Linked DNA regions of Methylotuvimicrobium sp. KM2. The protein of the gene in region 2 interacts with the protein of the main gene of each other region in a pairwise test. Links are inferred from orthologs where the notes say so. Each region holds a gene or a part of one and is shown on either strand. Other genes may lie near its edges.

Region 1 (6,117 bases), 1.8 Mb from region 2 along the record:
CTTAACCCAGCCTTAACATTGCGCGTCAATAGGTTATTGAATAATATGCAATAATTAATTTTATGGCGCTACAAAGTTAAATTTGGCATGATTTTTAATTATTATATTTCAATAGCATAGGCGGTAGGCACTATACTTGTTAAAGCTGGGTTAAGTGTCGGAGCATTCGCCAAATTTGAATATGATCTAGTTTGGCGAAGCGTCCGACAGCATTTTTTCTTATACCTTTCGCACTTCAAATTTCGGCAGTGCCGGAGGAGGCCTCGGGGTGCTCGGTAAAGGCTTTGCCAGCATGGAGCTGGCATAGAGCCTACAGGGACGTATTCACGGCGTCCTTTGACGGGCACCCCGAGGCCGAATTTTCATCTACGATGAGTATAATTCGTTCGATTCCTAGAGTAATGACCGGTCCGGTCCGCTTTTCAAACCGCCTTTTTAATTCTCTCCAGCGCGTTCTCCAAGTTTTTCATGCTGGTCGCAATCGAGATTCTGACGTGGCCTGGGCAGCCGAAGGCAGAGCCAGGCACCAGCGCGACACCGGCATTTTCGATCAGGTATTCTGAAAAATCCAGGTCATCTTTGATGTTGTCCATTTTGGCGATTGCTTGTTCGACGTTCGGGAATACGTAGAACGTGCCGTCGGTTTCAAGGCAATCGATGCCGTCGAGTTTGTTCAGTTCCGAGACGACGAAATCATGGCGTTTCTTGAATTCGGTCATCATCATATCGATGAAGCCTTGATCGCCGGTTAGCGCGGCTTCTGCGGCATATTGCGAAATCGAAGTCGGATTCGAGGTGCTTTGCGATTGAATGGTGCCCATCGCTTCGATTAGGTCGGCAGGCCCTGCCGCATAGCCGATGCGCCATCCGGTCATCGAATAGGCTTTAGATACGCCGTTCATCACGAGGGTGCGGTCGTAAAGTTCCGGGCAAGCGTTTAGAATATTGACGAAGCTGCCTTTTTGCCAAAGGATATGTTCATACATATCGTCGGTTGCGATGACAATTTCGGGATAATTTTTCAATACGTCGCCGAGCGCTTTTAGCTCGTCGAGTGAATAGGCGACGCCGGTCGGATTCGACGGGCTGTTGAGGAAAATCAGCCGGGTCTTGTCGGTAATCGCCGCGCGCAGTTGTTCCGGCGATATTTTAAAGTGCCGCGTCTGTGTCGTTTCGATGACGACCGGTACGCCGCCGGCCAGCAGCACCATGTCGGGATAAGAGACCCAGTACGGCGCAGGAATGATCACCTCGTCGCCTTCGTTCAACAGTGCTTGCGTCAGGTTGTAAGAGCTCTGCTTGCCCCCGCACGAAACTAGAATTTGCTTGGCTTGGTAATCGAGGCCGTTGTCTTTTTTGAATTTGTCAATGATTGCTTGTTTCAGGCTTGGCGTGCCGCCGACCGGAGTGTATTTCGTAAAGCCTTTGTTCATCGCCTCGATCGCGGCGGCCTTGATATGATCCGGTGTGTCGAAGTCCGGTTCGCCCGCGCCGAGGCCGATAATGTCCTTGCCGGCGGCGCGCATGGCGGCGGCTCTTGCTGTGATCGCCAGTGTCGGTGATGGTTTAACGGATTGAACTCTGCCGGAAAGTTTTATGCTCATAAGTACCTGTCAAATCAATGTAAAAGTAGACATGATTATACTCTATGTATAATAGCTGTTGAAATTCCATTAGAGAGTGAGTGTGTGAAAAAGGCATTTAATATTCAAGGCCGATTTCAACCGGCAGGCGACCAACCGGTGGCAATTAACCAATTGGTCGAAGGATTGCACGACGGCGAAGTGCATCAAACCTTGCTCGGCGTGACCGGCTCGGGCAAGACTTTTACGATTGCCAATGTTATTAACCAAGTGCAGCGTCCGGCGATGATTCTGGCGCCGAATAAGACATTGGCCGCGCAATTGTACGGCGAGATGAAGGAGTTTTTTCCGGAAAATAGCGTCGAGTATTTCGTGTCGTATTACGACTACTATCAACCGGAAGCCTATGTGCCGGCTTCGGATACCTTCATCGATAAAGATGCTTCGCTGAATGAGCATATCGAACAAATGCGTTTATCGGCGACCAAGGCGCTGATCGAACGCGAGGATACGATCGTCGTCGCGACCGTGTCGGCGATTTACGGCTTGGGTGAACCGGAATCGTATTTTCAAATGGTCTTGCATTTGGTGCGCGGCGATTTGATCGATCAACGCGCGATCGTCCGCCGTTTGGCTGAAATGCAATATACGCGCAACGAAACCGAATTGCGCCGCGCGACTTACCGCGTTCGCGGCGAAGTCATAGATATATTTCCGGCGGAATCCGAGCAGGAGGCGCTTCGTATCGAGTTGTTCGATGATGAAATCGAGCGACTGTCGCTGTTTGACCCGTTGACCGGCGAAATTAAGCAGCGTATTGCGCGTTACACGGTCTACCCGAAGAATCATTACGTCACGCCAAGGGATCAATTGTTGGCAGCAGTTGACGCGATTAAAATCGAATTGAAAGCGCGTCTCGAGCATTTGTATTCGCTGAATAAATTGGTAGAAGCGCAGCGCTTGGAGCAACGGACCTTGTTCGATCTCGAAATGATTTTGGAGGTCGGCTATTGTTCCGGTATCGAAAATTATTCACGTTATCTGTCCGGTCGCGGCCCGGGTGAGCCGCCGCCGACGATGTTCGATTATTTGCCGGATAATGCCTTGGTCATTATCGATGAAAGTCATGTGACGATTCCGCAGATAGGCGCGATGTATAAAGGAGATCGCTCGCGTAAAGAAACCTTGGTCGAATACGGGTTCAGATTGCCTTCGGCGCTTGATAACCGCCCGTTGACCTTCGAAGAGTTCGAAGCAAAATCCAGGCAGCGAATTTATGTTTCGGCAACGCCAGGACCTTATGAAAAAGCGCATTCCGGGGTCTTTGTGGAGCAGGTTGTCAGGCCGACCGGCTTGCTCGATCCGGAAATCGAAGTCCGTCCCGCAACGACTCAGGTCGATGATTTGTTGTCGGAAATCACTAAGCGGGTTAAGGTCAACGAGCGCGTCTTGGTCACAACGTTGACCAAGCGCATGTCCGAAGACTTGACCGAATATTTGGCCGACCATGACGTGCGCGTGCGTTACTTGCATTCGGACATCGATACCGTCGAGCGCGTCGAGATCATTCGCGATTTGCGGCTCGGCAAATTCGATGTGTTGGTCGGTATCAATTTACTGCGGGAAGGTTTGGACATTCCCGAGGTTTCGTTGATTGCGATTTTGGACGCCGACAAGGAAGGTTTCTTGCGTTCGACCGTGTCGTTGGTGCAAACGATAGGCCGTGCGGCGCGTAATGCACACGGTAAGGCGATTTTGTACGGCGATAAGATCACGCGCTCGATGCAACAGGCAATCGATGAAACCGTGAGACGCCGCGAAAAACAGAGCCGTTTCAACGAAATGAATAATATTACGCCGGCAACGGTATTCAAGTCGGTTAAGGATATTTTGGAAATCGCGATTCCGGGCGCCGGCTTTCAACCGGTTGCGAAGGCCGTAGCCGTGACCGAGCCCGATGCGGACTATAAAGCGATGACGCCCAAACAAAAAAGCAAAAAGCTCAAGCAAATGGAAGAGCAAATGTATAAGCATGCTCGGAATCTGGAGTTTGAAGAAGCGGCGCGTCTTAGGGATGAGATTAAATTGTTGCAGGAGATTTATGTTAAAGGTTAAAGGTGAAAGGGGAAAGGGGAAAGAGGAAAGAGGAAAGAGGAAAGAGGAAAGAGGAAAGAGTGTTGGTGGGTTTAGGGGGCACCCTTAAGTTAAGGGAAACTTGTCGTTCGGCAGGCTTTTGAGGCGCATTCGATCCTGAGCCAGCATTAATTATTCTGTGAAGGTGCTTAAAGGTATTGGGTTTAGTGGGTGATGGTTTATTTGTTGTGGTTTTGGGAGGATAGGCAATGAAATATAAATTAGGTTGCGATCTCGAATATCAGGTTGATTCCTTTAGTACGTTTATTTTTAATTTTCGAATCGCGCAGATCGACTGCCAAAAGATCATTAACGAGCATCTGCAACTGAATCCTGCTATTCCTGTTGATGAGTTTGCGGCGCCCGTTTTAGAAAATCGATATTTCAGAGTCAATGTGTCGGCGGGAACGAATCTGCATGTTTCGTATCGTGCGGAAGTCGAAATGTCGCATTTTTACGGGGATCCGAATAAGATCATGGAAATTCAGCCGGCGGATTTGCCGAAAGAGACCTTGCCTTACCTTTATCCCAGTCGCTTCTGTCAATCGGACCGGTTAGTTAACCTTGCGCTTTCGGAGTTTGGTGGAGAGCAGATGGGTTACTCCAGAGTTACGGCCATATGTAATTGGATTTTTGATAAGGTTTATTATCAATACGGAACCAGTAGCTCGCATACTTCCGCATTCGATACCGCTACCGAGCGAATCGGGGTCTGCCGGGATTTCGCGCATTTGGGAATCGCGTTTTGCAGGGCCTTGAATATTCCGGCGCGGTTTGTCTCCAGTTATGCCTATGGGTTGACGACGCCCGATTTTCACGCCTGTTTCGAAGCCTATTTGGGTAATCGTTGGTATTTATTCGATGCTACTCGCCAGGCGCCGCAGAACGGTATCGTGCGTATCGGCACGGGACGCGATGCCGCCGATGTTTCAATAGCCACAATCTTCGGAAATGTTTCGATGAACGAAATGCGTATTTTTATCGAGCATGTTCCGGATCCGGATTGCCCAGGAATTCCGGAGCCGACGACAGAGGCCATTGCGATTTTATGAGTGTTGAGTTTTGCCGGGTTCTTCAAAATGAGCGGGCTGTTTGGTTTTATTGCTCGCCATAAACCCTTTTCATCAGCGTCAGGAACCATTGCGGGCGGAAGATGACGATGAATAGCGCGATTAGACTGACGGTCGGTATGGGGCCGATATCGAGCAGCATGAATACTATCATCGCCAATAAGAGTTGAAGCCGGGCGGCGGCTGACGCATGGTTTTTGCGCCTCGGATTGCCGACGGATGCGCCAGAGCTATCCGGCGAGGTGGGGTTTTGCCGCGAATTCCGATAGATATTATCGACGAGGGTTTTAAACCAGCGAGGGCGGAATAGCGCGACGAACGCGCCAAGCGTTGAGGCTATCGGAATCGGCCCGATGCTAGCGATTCCGATCAGAATCAATGCAAAAACGCACTTCAAGCGTATCATTGTCATTCTATATATCCTGCTATCACGATTTTGTTCGATGGTTCGGAAATGGCTAAAACGTTAAACATCAGCGTAACGCGACGCATCGGTGCCGTCAATTCGCGGTTTAGCTAGGAGCTTGTCCGAGGCATCATTTTCGCCCACAGACGCGTCACCGCCTCCTTTCGGCGCGCTGACGGCGGCACCCTGCACATCCGCAAAACCAACGCCCGGAAACCGAGTTGGCGAAAATCTACCGCAACTTGAATCTTGATCCGCCTAGTATTTTAAATTTAAGTGTCAGGCACGGGTTAAGAGTCCCGACAGTAGCTCGTTAGAGCAGCTGTATATTTCCGTTGTTTATTAAACTTTTTCCGTTCGGCGGCGGTCTTCGCTGCATTAGATGCCTATGACGGAGCCGAAATTTGAAGCCGGAACGGGGGCGGAAAACAAAGAACCTTGTCCATAATCGCAGCCGGCAGCGGTCAATATGTCGCATTGATCGATTGTTTCCACTCCTTCGGCAATGACTTTCATGCCAAGCCTATGGGCCATGGAAATAATGGCTTCGCAAATGGCGTTATCTTGAGTTTTTTGAGTTAAATTGCACACGAAAGATTGATCGATCTTGATGTAATTGATATCAAATCTTTTAAGATAAGGTAGAGATAAAAAACCGGTTCCGAAATCGTCAAGAGATAACCGGATATTTGCGTTTCTGAATTCAAGTAATCGATCGAAAATGATTTTGTCGTTTTTCAAGAATTCTTTTTCTACGATTTCGAGCACGATGCTCTCGGCAGGCAACTTTATCTCCCGCAAATAATCGATCCACCCTGAATTCGCGGTGCTCTTGTTTTTTAACTGTAGAGGAGAAACATTGAGGCTTACTTGGAATTTTTCATGGAAGGCGGTGTGCCATCGCAATACTTGATTTGCCGCCGTT
Region 2 (7,048 bases):
CCGCTGTCTTTCAACCAAGCATGTTCGGGTCCGACGCCGGGATAATCCAAGCCCGCCGAGATTGAATGCGTTTCGATGATTTCACCATCATCATCCTCGATCAAATAAGTCCGATTGCCGTGTAAAACTCCCGGACGTCCCGCACAAAGCGGAGCAGAATGACGTCCTGTTTCGACGCCGTCTCCGGCCGCTTCGACGCCGTACATTTTGACCGACGCATCGTCGATAAAAGGATAAAACAAACCGATCGCGTTCGACCCGCCCCCGACACAAGCGACCAGCGCATCGGGCAACCGCCCGGTCATGGTCAAACATTGCTCTTTGGCTTCACGTCCGATCACGGTTTGAAAATCGCGCACCATCGCAGGATAAGGATGAGGTCCTGCTACCGTTCCAATGATGTAGAATGTATTGTCGACATTGGTAACCCAATCACGGAGCGCCTCGTTTAACGCGTCTTTCAGAGTCTTCGAACCCGATTCGACCGCAACGACTTTTGCGCCAAGCAGTTTCATCCGGTAAACATTCAAGGACTGTCGGGCGACATCGACCGCCCCCATATAAACAACGCACTCGAGTCCCAATCTGGCAGCGACAGTAGCCGTAGCCACGCCATGCTGACCCGCACCGGTTTCAGCGATGATCCGGGTTTTTCCCATGCGCTTAGCCAATAACGCCTGTCCGATCGTATTATTAACTTTATGCGCGCCGGTATGATTGAGGTCTTCTCGTTTCAAATAAAGCTGCGCTCCGCCTAAATGCCGACTCCAGCGTTCGGCATGGTAAAGCGGTGAAGGACGCCCGACATAATGCTGCAAATCGGCATCCAGTTCGGTTAAAAATTCAGGATCCTGCATATAGCGCAGATAAGCCTCTTCTAACTCTTGAATAGGCCCCATTAATGTTTCGGCAACGAATTTTCCGCCATAAGGACCGAAATGTCCGCGCTCGTCCGGCAAGTTATAATGCTGTGTCATGTTGCTAACTTCTATTACCCTCGTTAATTATTCTTACGAATGCCGCCATTTTACCGGCATCCTTAATACCTTTTTCCGATTCCACGCCGCTGCTGACGTCCAATGCATAAGGGCCGACCGACTCCATTGCCTGCGTGACATTGCCGGGTTCCAAACCGCCGGCCAAAATAATCGGTTTCGGACAAGACTGCGGAATCAAATCCCAATCAAAACGGTTTCCGGAACCGCCTTTCACTCCCGGATGATACGCATCGAGTAACAAACCGGCGGCTCCGGAATACCGTTTAGCCAAATCAGCTATATCAACGTCCTGTCGCATCCTAATTGCCTTGATATAAGGCTTATTGTACAGCTCGCAAGCATCTGGCGTCTCATCGCCGTGAAATTGCAAACAGTCGATCGGCACCCGGCTCAACACTTCACGAATACGCGCCTCTTGCTCGTCGACGAACAAACCGACAACACTGGTAAAGGGAGGCAAAGCCTCGACAATCGCAAGCGCTTGATCGATATCAATATTTCTTGGGCTAGACGGATAAAAAACCAACCCGATCGCATCCACGCCTAGATGCGCCGCACGGACTGCGTCATTAACCCGGGTAAAGCCGCAAATTTTAACGCGAGTACGCATAAAGAGATAAGATATTTAATAAAAAATTTAGCCGGATAGAATAACATAAAACAAAAGCCCTAAACTAAGGCTAAAATGACCTCAACAATTCTTAATTTGAGGATAAAACAGGGTGCGGGTGTGCTTGGCGAGGATGTCGGCGGCAAGGCAGATTTTTGCTCCATGCAAAATCTGCATTCACGCCATCCCTGGCGATCGAGCTGCCGTTAAACCCGATGGATGGGTTTACCCAGCACCTAAATTCCATAACCCATTGGCTATGATTAGCGGTCTGGGATAATTTAGGCGCTGGGTGAATACGTCCATCTAGGCTCTATGCCAGCTCCATGCCGCCCCTCACCTAACGCTAGATGAGGGGCCGAGTTTTTATCTACGATGAGCAATACAACGACTAATGAGTATGGGTATGAGTTGATTCGGAATGCTCGTGATCGTTTGGATTTAGATGACTATCACTGGAGTGATGGTTCTGAGACGAATCCGAGTGCGAATGATCATGACCGGAATCATGGCCATGCTCATTGACATGCGGTTGCCCGTGCTCATGCTCACTGGCTTCTTGAGGATCGATGGCCCCTTCGACCGCAACGCCGTAACGATAGACCATTAATCCGCCCAAATCGGCGCCCAAAACGACCAACACAGACAGACCCGCCGACAGCAATAGAAAAAAACCGTTTGCAGCACCTTTAAGCGAACTACCGGCCAACAGACGCCAAACCGATAATAACGCCGATAAACTCAACACCGTAATACCAATTTGCTCATGCCTTTCCATGATGTCATGAACATTACCCCCGTGCGCAACCGTTTCGCCGGCTTGCAAACCGGTATAAACAGTCACTGCTGCGCCAATCGTCCCAAAATAAAGCATCGCCGAAGCGGCACTGCGCCAAACCGGGTTACGAATCAAAGTCCCCAATAAGTCGAGAATAAAAAAACCGATCAATAAAGCGATTGGAAAATGTACTAGCAAAGGATGAATATTATCCAGTTCTGCGATTCCCGGAAATATGCTCGCAAATATGTCCGAAGGTTCTTGAGCCGCCAGACTTTCCAGAAATCCCAAAAAATGCCCGACAGACTCGGCTACCCCGCCGCCATGATCGGCGCCGCCATGAATTTGAAAAGAATAAAAGTGATTCACATCAATTACGCTATGTTAGGTTTCGAATAAACACAATGTACTCGAAATCTTCGGAATTGCAAACTGTTTGAAAGCGATAAAGCTGACTTGTAAGCCTTCATCCTACCGAGCTTTGAAATCGGCCCGGTTTCGCCGTATATTAGCGGCCTGTTTCCTAAAGCGACATTTCATCAATGGACACCATCAGCATTCGCGGCGCGCGCACCCACAATTTAAAAAGCATCGACCTGGATTTGCCCCGCGACTCCTTGATTGTCATTACCGGCCTCTCCGGTTCCGGCAAATCCTCACTGGCTTTCGACACGATTTATGCCGAAGGCCAACGGCGTTATGTCGAATCCCTGTCCGCCTATGCCCGGCAATTCCTGTCGATGATGGAAAAACCGGATGTCGATCATATCGAAGGACTGTCCCCGGCGATTTCGATCGAACAAAAATCGACCTCCCACAATCCTCGCTCGACGGTCGGCACAATTACCGAAATCTATGATTACTTGCGTTTACTCTATGCCCGCGCAGGCACGCCTCGCTGCCCTGACCATAACGTTTCATTAGCCGCCCAAACCGTCAGCCAGATGGTAGATAGCGTGCTCGAACAACCGGAAGGCGGTCGCTGGATGTTATTGGCGCCCGTCATCAGCCAGCGCAAAGGGGAATACCTGCAATTGTTCGAGGATTTACGCGCGCAAGGTTTTATCAGAGCACGTATTGACGGCGCCGTATACGATCTCGACGAAACGCCGGCGCTCGACCCCAAGAAAAAACACACGATCGAAGTGATCGTCGATCGATTCAAAATTCGTGACGACATCGCATTGCGCCTTTCCGAGTCATTCGAAACAGCGCTTCGCATCGCAGACGGTATTGCGCTGGCCGTTTCCATGGACGACAACACGACCTTATTGTTTTCCGAACGCTACGCCTGCCCCCACTGCGGATACAGCATCAGCGAATTGGAACCGCGCATTTTTTCGTTCAACAACCCGAAAGGCGCGTGCCCAACTTGCGATGGACTTGGTGTTCGTCAACACTTCGATCCGGAATTGGTGGTGCATAATCCCAACATCAGCCTAGCCGGCGGGGCGATTCGAGGCTGGGACCGGCGCAACGCTTATTATTATCAAATTATCTGCTCGCTGGCCGAACACTACGGTTTCGATCCGGAAATCCCTTATCAGGAACTACCGGACAACATCAAAAAAGTATTATTGTTCGGCAGCGGCAACGAAGCGATCGATTTCAAATTACTTGGCGGTCCGCGCGCCGGCCAAACCAAGCGCTACAGCTTCGAAGGCATCATTGCGAACATGGATCGCCGTTACCATGAAACCGACTCACCGATGGTCCGTGAGGAACTGGCCAAATATCTATCGCAAAAAACCTGCCCCGACTGCGGCGGAGCGCGTCTAAATAAGGCCGCCCGCCATGTTTTCGTCAATGAAAGCCCCTTGCACGAACTTACCCGTTTTCCGATTCGCAAATCTTTACAGTTTTTCGAAGAATTGGACTTACCTGGAAAACAGGGCGAAGTAGCTGCGAAAATTATCAAGGAAATCGTCGAACGACAAGAATTTTTAGTCAATGTCGGGCTGGACTATCTGACTCTCGATCGTAGCGCCGATACGTTGTCCGGCGGCGAAGCGCAACGTATCCGACTGGCAAGCCAAATCGGCGCAGGCTTAGTCGGCGTGATGTATGTGCTCGACGAACCGTCAATCGGCCTGCATCAGCGCGATAACGATCGCTTGTTGAATACTTTGTTCCGGCTCAGGGATCTGGGTAATACCGTAATCGTCGTAGAGCACGACGAAGATGCGATTCGCTCGGCCGATCATATCGTCGATATCGGCCCCGGCGCCGGTATTCACGGCGGTAGAATCGTCGCACAGGGGACGCCGCAAGACATCATCGACTCGCCCGACTCGCTGACCGGCCAGTATTTGTCGGGAAAACAAATGATTGCGATTCCGGAAAACACGACGCCGGTCGTCCCGGAAAAGCGCATCGTGATCCGCAACGCTCAAGGCAATAACCTGAAAAACGTCGATATTGCTCTGCCGGTCGGTCTACTCACTTGTATTACCGGCGTATCCGGCTCAGGAAAGTCGACGCTCATCAACGATACGCTCTACCGCTATGCTGCGCGCGCAATCAATCGAGCCGGCGCCCTGCCCGCACCTTGCGATGAAATCGAAGGCATTGAATATTTCGATAAAGTCATCGATATTAATCAAAGCCCGATAGGCCGAACGCCCCGCTCGAATCCGGCTACTTATACCGGAATTTTTACGCCCATCCGGGAATTATTCGCGGCAACGCCCGAAGCCCGATCACGCGGTTACACCCCGGGGCGCTTCAGTTTCAACGTCAAAGGCGGCCGTTGCGAGGCCTGCAAAGGCGATGGAGTCATCAAAGTCGAAATGCATTTCTTGCCGGATATTTTCGTACATTGCGACGTCTGCGGCGGTAAACGTTATAATCGTGAAACGCTGGAAATTCGCTACAAAGGCAAAGCAATCAACGAAGTATTGGACATGACCGTAGAGGACGCCGCGCAATTTTTCAGCGCCGTCCCGGTGTTATCCAAAAAACTCCATACTTTGACCGAAGTGGGATTGAATTACATCACGCTCGGACAAAATGCAGTCACGCTTTCCGGCGGCGAAGCGCAGCGCGTCAAGCTCGCTAAGGAACTGTCGAAACGCGATACCGGCAAAACACTCTATATTCTCGACGAGCCCACAACCGGCCTGCATTTCCACGATATCAAACAATTATTGCGCGTTTTGCATACACTACGCGATCACGGCAATACCGTGATTGTCATCGAGCATAACCTGGACGTGATCAAAACGGCAGATTGGATTATTGATATGGGGCCGGAAGGCGGCGACGGAGGCGGCACATTGGTCGCTGAAGGCACACCTCAACAACTGAGTGAAAACAACGCCTCGCATACCGGGCATTATTTAAAACGATTTTTTAGCTGATTTGGCGAATTGACTCGATTTTTTAACGCGGCTCAATCTTATTCGCTATCTTCATATCTTTCTAGATAAATATTACGAAATAAGTATTGAAAACAAAAAAGGCCGGAAAGAACGCTCTTTCCGGCCTTTTTTACATTGCAAAAGCGTTATACTTTTTCCGATTCGGCTATCGCGTTGAACGCATCGATTTTACCTTTGCCGGTGTTGACCAATTCGACTCCGGTATCGATGACCATTTTGACAAGACCAGGAATTCGATAGACTCTCAAACCTAAATAAGCCACTATAGGAATCGCAATAAAAGCCGCAATAAATCCGTTTAAACCGAACAAGGTCAACAACTTGATCAATAGCACGGCGGCATCCAGCGGCAATAAAACCATCGCTCCGAAATAAATCAATACCATAAATGTAAACAGAACGAATACGACGAACTGGAGAAGTCTAACTAATGCGACATTAATATTTTTCATTGTAATTTTAATTTCCCGACAATACTAAGAAGCCTCGAAGGCCGCAACATGTTCGGCCCTTTAATCGTGAAAGGGCAAGCCTTTAAAAGGCGCTTATTATACAGAAATGCGTTCCAATTTCATTTTTTATTGCTCAGGCTCGTTACGCAGGAAAAACCGATATAAAACCGCCCCTGCAATAAAACCACCTAAATGCGCCCACCAAGCCACATCAACCATCACGCCATCAAACATCACCGAAGTCGTGGCTTTTTGCAATTGAAGAATGATCCAAAACCCCAAAAAAGCTATCGCCGGCACATGAAAAACCAATGGAAAAAATAAGATCGGTATAAAAACAATGACGCGCTCAAACGGATATAGAAAAAAATAAGCCCCCAATACGCCGGCGATGGCTCCCGATGCGCCAACGACCGGTATCGTTAAATAGGGATCGAAATAAAACTGCAAGGCCTGAGCCGATAATCCGCAAATTACATAAAAAACCAAAAAGCGCCCCCTGCCCATCAGGTCTTCGACATTATCGGCAAAAATCCACATGAACAACATGTTAGTAACTAAATGCAACCAACCTCCATGCAAAAAAAGACTGGTCAAAAACGATAAATAATAATCGGGGGGCAAGCCGAAATGAGCCGCCCAAGCGGGACTTGAATAACGCAACGGCACCATGCCGAATAGATAAGTCAAACGGTGTTTCAATTGATCGGGAATAATTTCCATCGCGATAAAGATCACGATACATAAAACCATTAAACTCCAAGAAACAATCGGCCTTGAATAACACGGAGCGGTATCTCTAATTGGAATCATGATCTTTCCGTTTGTAG

Evidence for each region.
Region 1: the proteins of uvrA (region 2) and uvrB interact in binary tests that used the Escherichia coli proteins (3 or more experiments, as listed by UniProt). The link is inferred for Methylotuvimicrobium sp. KM2 from one-to-one orthologs.

What each region holds. Positions count from the first base shown.
Region 1 is NZ_CP150634.1:1,078,211-1,084,327, forward strand. Bases 1,222-4,193 are described here. They hold uvrB (excinuclease ABC subunit UvrB), read left to right. Parts: upstream 1,222-1,688; coding sequence 1,689-3,698; downstream 3,699-4,193. Other genes in these bases: WJM45_RS04795 (pyridoxal phosphate-dependent aminotransferase), read right to left, coding at 1,222-1,604; WJM45_RS04805 (transglutaminase family protein), read left to right, coding at 3,926-4,193. Also shown: more of WJM45_RS04795, read right to left, coding at 423-1,221; more of WJM45_RS04805, read left to right, coding at 4,194-4,768; WJM45_RS04810 (hypothetical protein), read right to left, coding at 4,815-5,198; WJM45_RS04815 (bifunctional diguanylate cyclase/phosphodiesterase), read right to left, coding at 5,571-6,117. UniProt on the Escherichia coli protein: The UvrABC repair system catalyzes the recognition and processing of DNA lesions. A damage recognition complex composed of 2 UvrA and 2 UvrB subunits scans DNA for abnormalities.
Region 2 is NZ_CP150634.1:2,849,580-2,856,627, forward strand. What follows is about bases 2,574-5,945. They hold uvrA (excinuclease ABC subunit UvrA), read left to right. Parts: upstream 2,574-2,928; coding sequence 2,929-5,745; downstream 5,746-5,945. Other genes in these bases: WJM45_RS11985 (DUF2231 domain-containing protein), read right to left, coding at 2,574-2,755; WJM45_RS11995 (hypothetical protein), read right to left, coding at 5,892-5,945. In the rest of the region: trpB (tryptophan synthase subunit beta), read right to left, coding at 1-977; WJM45_RS11980 (phosphoribosylanthranilate isomerase), read right to left, coding at 982-1,608; more of WJM45_RS11985, read right to left, coding at 2,000-2,573; more of WJM45_RS11995, read right to left, coding at 5,946-6,218; WJM45_RS12000 (rhomboid family intramembrane serine protease), read right to left, coding at 6,345-7,031; WJM45_RS12005 (hypothetical protein), read right to left, coding at 7,018-7,048. UniProt on the Escherichia coli protein: The UvrABC repair system catalyzes the recognition and processing of DNA lesions. UvrA is an ATPase and a DNA-binding protein. A damage recognition complex composed of 2 UvrA and 2 UvrB subunits scans DNA for abnormalities.